2 regions of the Streptomyces gobiensis genome follow, and region 1 is predicted to be linked to the other one. Evidence: riboswitches for the same ligand, from Rfam matches in the RefSeq annotation. Region 1 holds a riboswitch; the other holds the start of a gene.
What was found. A riboswitch is a leader RNA that binds a small molecule or an ion and turns the genes downstream of it on or off. The one in region 1 is predicted to bind glycine.

Region 1 (3,403 bases):
CGCCAGCGCGTCATGGGCGCCCTGGCGCGACTCCGGGTCGAGCAGGTCGAGCTCAACCCCGATGAAGAGCGCGGGCGGATCGCCCTCCGCACTGGCCAGACCGCGCCGTGCGGTGCGTACCGGCGGGAACATCGCGAACTCGCCCGCGGCGGCCGTGAGGAAGTCCACCGGGTCCTCCTGCCAGTCCGGCTCGAACAGCCGCATTCGGGCGCCGCTCGGTGCCCCGGGGATACGCTCGGCGCCGCCGTCCTTGCACAGCTCCGCGACCGCCGCCGGGGGCAGTGGCACACCGACCGCGCCCTCCGGGTTCACAGCGATACCGACCTGCGGTGGCAGTCCGCGCGCGAGCTCCTGGGCGGACACGATGGCGAACGGCATCGGCGTGCGTACGCACTGCAGGAACTGCTGCTCGGAGCTGTAGACCGGGACGTAGGGCGCATCACCCAGCTGCATGGTCGGCAGATCGAGGTCGGAGCTGTCCGGGCCGCCGCCCTCCGGCAGCGGCACCCACAGGCTGCTGCGGCCCAGCACCTCCAGCAGCCGGGCGCCCGCCTCCGGGACGCCGAGGGACGCTGCGAGGGTTTCCTCCAGCTCATTGCCGGGCCAGCCACCGCCGTGGCCCGGCCCGAAGTGCTGTGGCTGCTGCGGAGCGGTCATAAGCGAAACCCTAGCCGCGGCCACGACAAGCTCGACAAGAGGGGCAGCGGCGGTGGCGTAACCCGGATGGTCACGTACAGCCGCTGTCCGGTTGCGGAACGTGCAACCCCGTTGAAGTGTGGAACTCCCACTCTGACGAATTGGAGGTGCTGCCCCATGCACCGGAACATGACGGCTTCCGCCGCTCTCGCCGCCGCGCTGGCGGGCGCTCTCGTCCTCGGCCCCGCCGTGGCCGCGGGCGCCGCGACATCCGCGGAGCGATCCCTGCGCGCCGCCGCCCACGCCTCGCTGCTGAGCGCCGATGCGACCGGTCGGCAGGCGGAACTCATGGACTCCGCACGCGACATCAGATCCGCCACCATGGCTCTGCTCAGTGAGGTGGTCAGGGCCAAAGAGGACGGCCGTACGCCGGATGTCACCAAGCACGTCCGGGCCGTCAAGAAGGAACTCCGCCATATCGAGGCCGTCACGGACCCGATGGGCAAGTTCGACGAGTCCACGGCCGAGGTCGAGGCCATGCTGGACACGCTCGACAAGCTGGATAAACAGAGCAAGGGAGTCAGCGCCGGAGCGCAGCCGAACGACCTCCTCGACGAGCTCGTCTCCACGCTGGGAAACGTCCTCAAGAGCCTGCTGGACGCGCTGCAGGGCCTGGGAGACGGGGCCAACCTGCCCCAGCCGAATTCCGGCGACTCGCCGCAGCGGCCCGATCGCCCCAATCTGCCGACCGACGGCCTGCCGGAGCTGGACCTGTCAGACCTGGACCTGCCGGAGCTGCCGAGCTGACCCGATTCCCCTCCCCTCTCCCGGTCTGTCCCCGGTCTGCGTCCCCGGTGTGTCCCCGGACACGGCCCGCCACTGCCCACCGGTGGCGGGCCGTGTGCATGGCCACCCGCCCGTAGCCCATGTCATGATGAGCCCGCAAACTCCATACCGGCCGTTTGAACCTGCGCGGGAGAGTCCCCGCACCCCTGGTCAACGAGGGTGCCGGGCGCCGAAGGAGCAAGTCCTCCCTTGAATCTCTCAGGCCCCGTACCGCGCGGGTGAGGCAGATCTGAAAAGTGGGTTTCGCGCCTGGGAAGGCGCGAATCCCCACCCAAGGTGCAAGCCGTGGCCCGAACGGGCCTGCGGCGAACCTCTCAGGTTCCGATGACAGATGGGGAGGACGTGTCCGCCCCTGCCTGGGAGCCAGAAATGTCTGAACCGCCCCGTCACACCACCCGCCATACGGCCCTCGACTCCGTGCATCGCGCGCTCGGCGCGACCATGACCGACTTCGCGGGCTGGGACATGCCGCTGCGCTACGGCAGCGAGCGCGATGAGCACAACGCGGTACGCACCCGCGCCGGGCTCTTCGATCTCTCCCATATGGGAGAGATCACCGTGACCGGGCCCGCCGCCGGTGAGCTGCTGGACTACGCGCTGGTGGGCAATCTGTCAGCGCTCAAGCCCGGCCGGGCCCGCTACACCATGATCTGCGACGAGAACGGCGGCATCCTGGACGACCTGATCGTCTACCGCCTCGCCGAGCGGGAGTACATGGTGGTCGCCAACGCCGCCAACGCCCAGGTGGTGCTGGACGCGCTCACCGACCGCCAGGGGGGTTTCGACGCGGCCGTACGGGACGACCGGGACGCCTACGCGCTGCTGGCGGTGCAGGGCCCCGAGGCGGCCGGAATTCTGCGGAGCCTGACCGACGCCGATCTGGACGGGCTCAAGTACTACGCGGGCCTGCCGGGCACGGTCGCCGGGGTCTCCGCGCTGATCGCGCGCACCGGCTACACCGGCGAGGACGGTTTCGAGCTCTTCGTATCCCCGGCTGACGCCGAGAAGCTGTGGAACGCGCTGTCCGAGGCGGGCGAGGACGCCGGCCTGGTGCCGTGCGGTCTGTCCTGCCGCGACACCCTGCGCCTGGAGGCGGGTATGCCGCTGTACGGGCATGAGCTGACCACCGCCACGACACCGTTCGACGCCGGTCTGGGCCGGGTGGTGAAGTTCGAGAAGACAACAAACGACGGCCGCTTTGTCGGCCGTACGCCGCTGGAGGCCGCCGCCAAGCGGGCCGAGACCAGCCCCCCGCGCAAGCTCGTGGGCCTGATCGCCGAAGGCCGCCGGGTGCCCCGCGCCGGCTACCCCGTGGTGGCCGCGGACGGCACGGTGATCGGCGAGGTCACCTCCGGGGCCCCCTCACCCACCCTGGGCAAGCCGATCGCGATGGCCTACGTGGACGCCGAGCACGCCGCCCCCGGTACGGAGGGGGTCGCCGTGGACATCCGCGGCACCCACGAGCCGTACGAGGTCGTCGCCCTGCCGTTCTACAAGCGGCAGCGCTGAACCCCAGCAGGCACCGCCGGTACAGCCAGCAGGTACAGCCGTACAACCAGTAGAGCCCGTCCCACCTGTCAAGACCCCTTTCACAGCCACCACCCTTCATCCGGGAGAATCCAGGTCATGAGCAACCCCCAGCAGCTGCGCTACAGCAAGGAGCACGAGTGGCTGTCGGCCGCCGAGGACGGCGTCTCGACGGTCGGTATCACCGAGCACGCGGCCAACGCCCTCGGCGATGTCGTCTATGTCCAGCTCCCCGAGGTCGGCGACACCATCACCGCGGGTGAGACCTGCGGTGAGCTGGAGTCGACCAAGTCGGTCAGCGACCTCTACGCGCCGGTCACCGGTGAGGTCACCGAGACCAACCAGGATGTCGTGGACGACCCGGCGCTGGTGAACTCCGCCCCCTTCGAGGGCG
Region 2 (3,403 bases), 1.3 Mb from region 1:
TCGGAGGAATCGGTCCACGTGGTGTGGTCGCGACGGCCTCGTATGAGGCACGCCGGTTCGGAGTGCACTCGGCGATGCCGACCGCACAGGCCCGAAGACGCTGCCCCAACGCTGCCTACCTCACCCCGCGCTTCGCCGTCTACCGGGAGGTCAGCGAGACCGTAATGGGGCTGCTCGCCGGGCTGTCACCGCTGGTCGAGCCGCTCAGCCTGGACGAGGCGTTCGTCGATCTGGAGGCGGGCGGCACACCGGCCACCTCGGTCGACGCACGGCGGACAGGGGAAGGACTGCGCAGCGCGATCCGGGCCGCCACGGGGCTGAGCGGCTCGGTGGGGCTGGCCGGGACCAAGATGCTCGCGAAGATCGCTTCCGAGCGTGCCAAACCGGACGGGCTCGTGGTCATCGAGCCGGGTGCGGAGCTGGAACTGCTCGCCCCCCTCCCGGTGCGTACGCTGCCTGGCGTCGGACCGGCCACCGCCGAGACCCTGCGGCGGGCCGGGATCACCACCGTGGGGGAGACCGCGGCGGCGGGGGAGGCGGAGCTGCTGCGGCTGCTCGGCAAGGCGCATGGGGCCTCGGTGTATGCCATGGCCAGGGGTATCGACGACCGGCCGGTGGTGGCGGAGCGGGAGTCGAAATCGGTCTCCGTCGAGGACACCTACGAGGTGGACGTCACCGACCGCACCCGGGTCCAGCTGGAGATCGGCCGGCTGGCGGAGCGCTGTGCGCAGCGGCTGCGGGCGTCCGGGCGCTCGGGACGCACCGTCGTGATCAAGGTCCGGCGCTACGACTTCGCCACGCTCACGCGTTCCGAGACGCTGCGCGGCCCCACCGACGACCCCTCGGTCGTCCGGGAGGCCGCCGCACGTCTGATCGAGACGGTGGACACCACGGAGGGCGTACGGCTGCTGGGAGTGGGCGTGAGCGGGCTGGCCGACTTCACCCAGGAGGACCTCTTCGCCCAGGCCACAGCCGAGCCGACCAGGGGTGATCAGGAGCTGTCCGACAGCGAGCCCCGCGCGGCGGACAGGGAGCACGGCGCCGGGCTGGTAGCCGCGCGGGGGCGGCCACAGCGGTGGCTGCCAGGGGCGGATGTGCGGCACACGGTGTACGGGCCGGGATGGGTCCAGGGCAGCGGAGTCGGCCGGGTCACCGTGCGTTTTGAGCAGCCGGGCTCAGCGCCTGGCAGAGTACGCACCTTTCCGGTAGACGACCCCGAGCTCGCCCCGGCCGAGCCGCTGCCACTGGTGCCCGGCCCTGCCACGGCGGCATCGGCGGCCGGTCAGTCATCCTCGGACCCGGCGATACGGCCGAATCCCTGGTCGGATTCCGGGCGTGCCGGATCGCCGCCGCTGGGCAAGTCCAGTCCGTAATGGTGATAAAGCTGGAGCTCCTGCTCGGGAGAGAGATGGCGGCCCACGCCGAAGTCCGGAGCGTCCTTGATAAGTGCCCGCTCGAACGGGACACGCAGCGTGTCGTCAACGACCTCGCTGGGTTCCAGGGGGACGAAGGCGTCACGGCTGAAGAATCCGGTGCGCACGGCAGCCCACTCCGGCTCTCCGGTGGCATCGTCGAGATACACCTCGTCAACTGTGCCGATCTTGGTTCCGTCCCGGTCAAAAGCCTTGTGCCCGATCAGGCTCCGTGGATCGATATCGGTCTGCACGGCCCCTCCAACTGGTAGCCATTGCTCCGTAAGAGTCCCTAAGGACAACGAAATGACACTTTTATCCTGCTGGCCAGTCGAGTACCTGGCCAGAGCCCCTGCGAACCCGTCGCTGGTAGGCTCGGAAATGGCTGTTGACCCCATGCGGGAGAGTCCTCCGGCGGCAGCGCCGGAGGCGCCGAAGGAGCAAACCCTCCCCGGAATCTCTCAGGCTCACGTACCGCACGGACGAGGTCACTCTGGAAAGCAGGGCGGGCAACGGACGGCACAGTGCCAAAGCCCCTCCTCACCGACGGTGAAAGCCGGACCGCGACCAGCGGGCCGGTGAAACTCTCAGGTTGAGATGACAGAGGGGGAGGCCGTCCGGGCACCCGCGCCAAGGTGCCCCTCGCAGGTCGCACAGACCAGGAGGCCTCCGCAGATGACCACAGACCGCATCTCCCTCGCCGAGCTTGAGCAGGGCACACCCTTTGAGCGCCGCCACATCGGCCCCGATGCCGAGGACCAGGCCAAGATGCTCGCCCAGGTCGGCTATGGCTCGCTGGATGAGCTGACCGCCGCCGCCGTGCCCGATGTGATCAAGAGCACCGAGGCCCTGGGGCTGCCGGGCGCGCGCAGCGAGGCTGCTGTCCTCGCCGAGCTACGCGGCCTCGCCGAGCGTAACCAGGTACTGGACTCCATGATCGGCTTGGGCTACTACGGCACCTTCACTCCGCCGGTCATCCTCCGCAATGTCATGGAGAACCCGGCCTGGTACACGGCGTACACCCCCTACCAGCCGGAGATCTCCCAGGGCCGCCTGGAGGCGCTGCTCAACTTCCAGACCGTCGTCGCCGATCTGACCGGCCTGCCGACGTCGGGTGCCTCGCTGCTGGACGAGGGCACCGCCGCCGCTGAGGCGATGGCGCTCTCCCGGCGCGTCGGCAAGGTCAAGAAGGGCGTCTTCCTGGTGGACGCCGACTGTCTGCCGCAGACCATCGCTGTCATTCAGACCCGCGCGGAGCCGGCCGGCGTCGAGGTCGTGGTCGCGGATCTGACCAACGGCATCCCGGCCGACGTCGCCGAGCAGGGCGTCTTCGGTGTGCTGCTGCAGTACCCGGGCGCTTCCGGGGCTGTGCGCGACCCGCGTGCCGTAATCGAGCAGGCGCACGAGATGGGCGCGATCGTCACCGTCGCCGCCGATCTGCTCTCCCTGACGCTGCTCACCTCGCCCGGTGAGCTGGGTGCCGATATCGCGGTGGGCTCCAGCCAGCGCTTCGGTGTGCCGATGGGCTTCGGCGGCCCGCATGCCGGCTTTATGGCCGTGCGTGAGCAGTTCGCCCGCAGTCTGCCCGGCCGCCTGGTGGGCGTATCCGTCGACGCCGACGGCAACAAGGCCTACCGTCTCGCGCTGCAGACCCGGGAGCAGCACATCCGCCGGGAGAAGGCCACCAGCAATATCTGTACCGCCCAGGTACTGCTCGCCGTGATGGCGGGCATGTACGCCGTCTACCACGGCCCGGACGGGCTGGCCGCCATCGCCCGTCGTACGCACCGATACGCCGCGCTGCTCGCCGAAGGGCTCAAGGCCGGTGGCGTCGAGGTCGTGCACGGCGTCTTCTTCGACACCGTCACCGCCCGGGTGCCGGGCCGCGCCGCCGAGGTGGTGGCCGCCGCCCGCGAGGCGGGTGTCAACCTGCGGCTGACCGACGCCGACCAGGTCGGAATCGCCTGCGATGAGACCACCGGACGCGACCA

Region 2: it holds a riboswitch for glycine, as region 1 does, so the genes downstream of both, gcvP (aminomethyl-transferring glycine dehydrogenase) here and gcvT (glycine cleavage system aminomethyltransferase GcvT) in region 1, are expected to answer to the same signal.

What each region holds. Positions count from the first base shown of each region.
Region 1 covers NZ_CP086120.1:4,223,066-4,226,468, reverse strand. The annotation lists gene test1122_RS19785 (enhanced serine sensitivity protein SseB) at 1-657, opposite strand, end outside; gene test1122_RS19780 (hypothetical protein) at 814-1,443, shown strand; glycine riboswitch at 1,600-1,705, shown strand; glycine riboswitch at 1,706-1,823, shown strand; gene gcvT (glycine cleavage system aminomethyltransferase GcvT) at 1,852-2,991, shown strand; gene gcvH (glycine cleavage system protein GcvH) at 3,109-3,403, shown strand, end outside.
Region 2 covers NZ_CP086120.1:5,530,257-5,533,659, forward strand. The annotation lists gene test1122_RS25750 (DNA polymerase IV) at 1-1,373, shown strand, start outside; gene test1122_RS25755 (PRC-barrel domain-containing protein) at 1,283-1,666, opposite strand; glycine riboswitch at 1,802-1,899, shown strand; gene gcvP (aminomethyl-transferring glycine dehydrogenase) at 2,088-3,403, shown strand, end outside.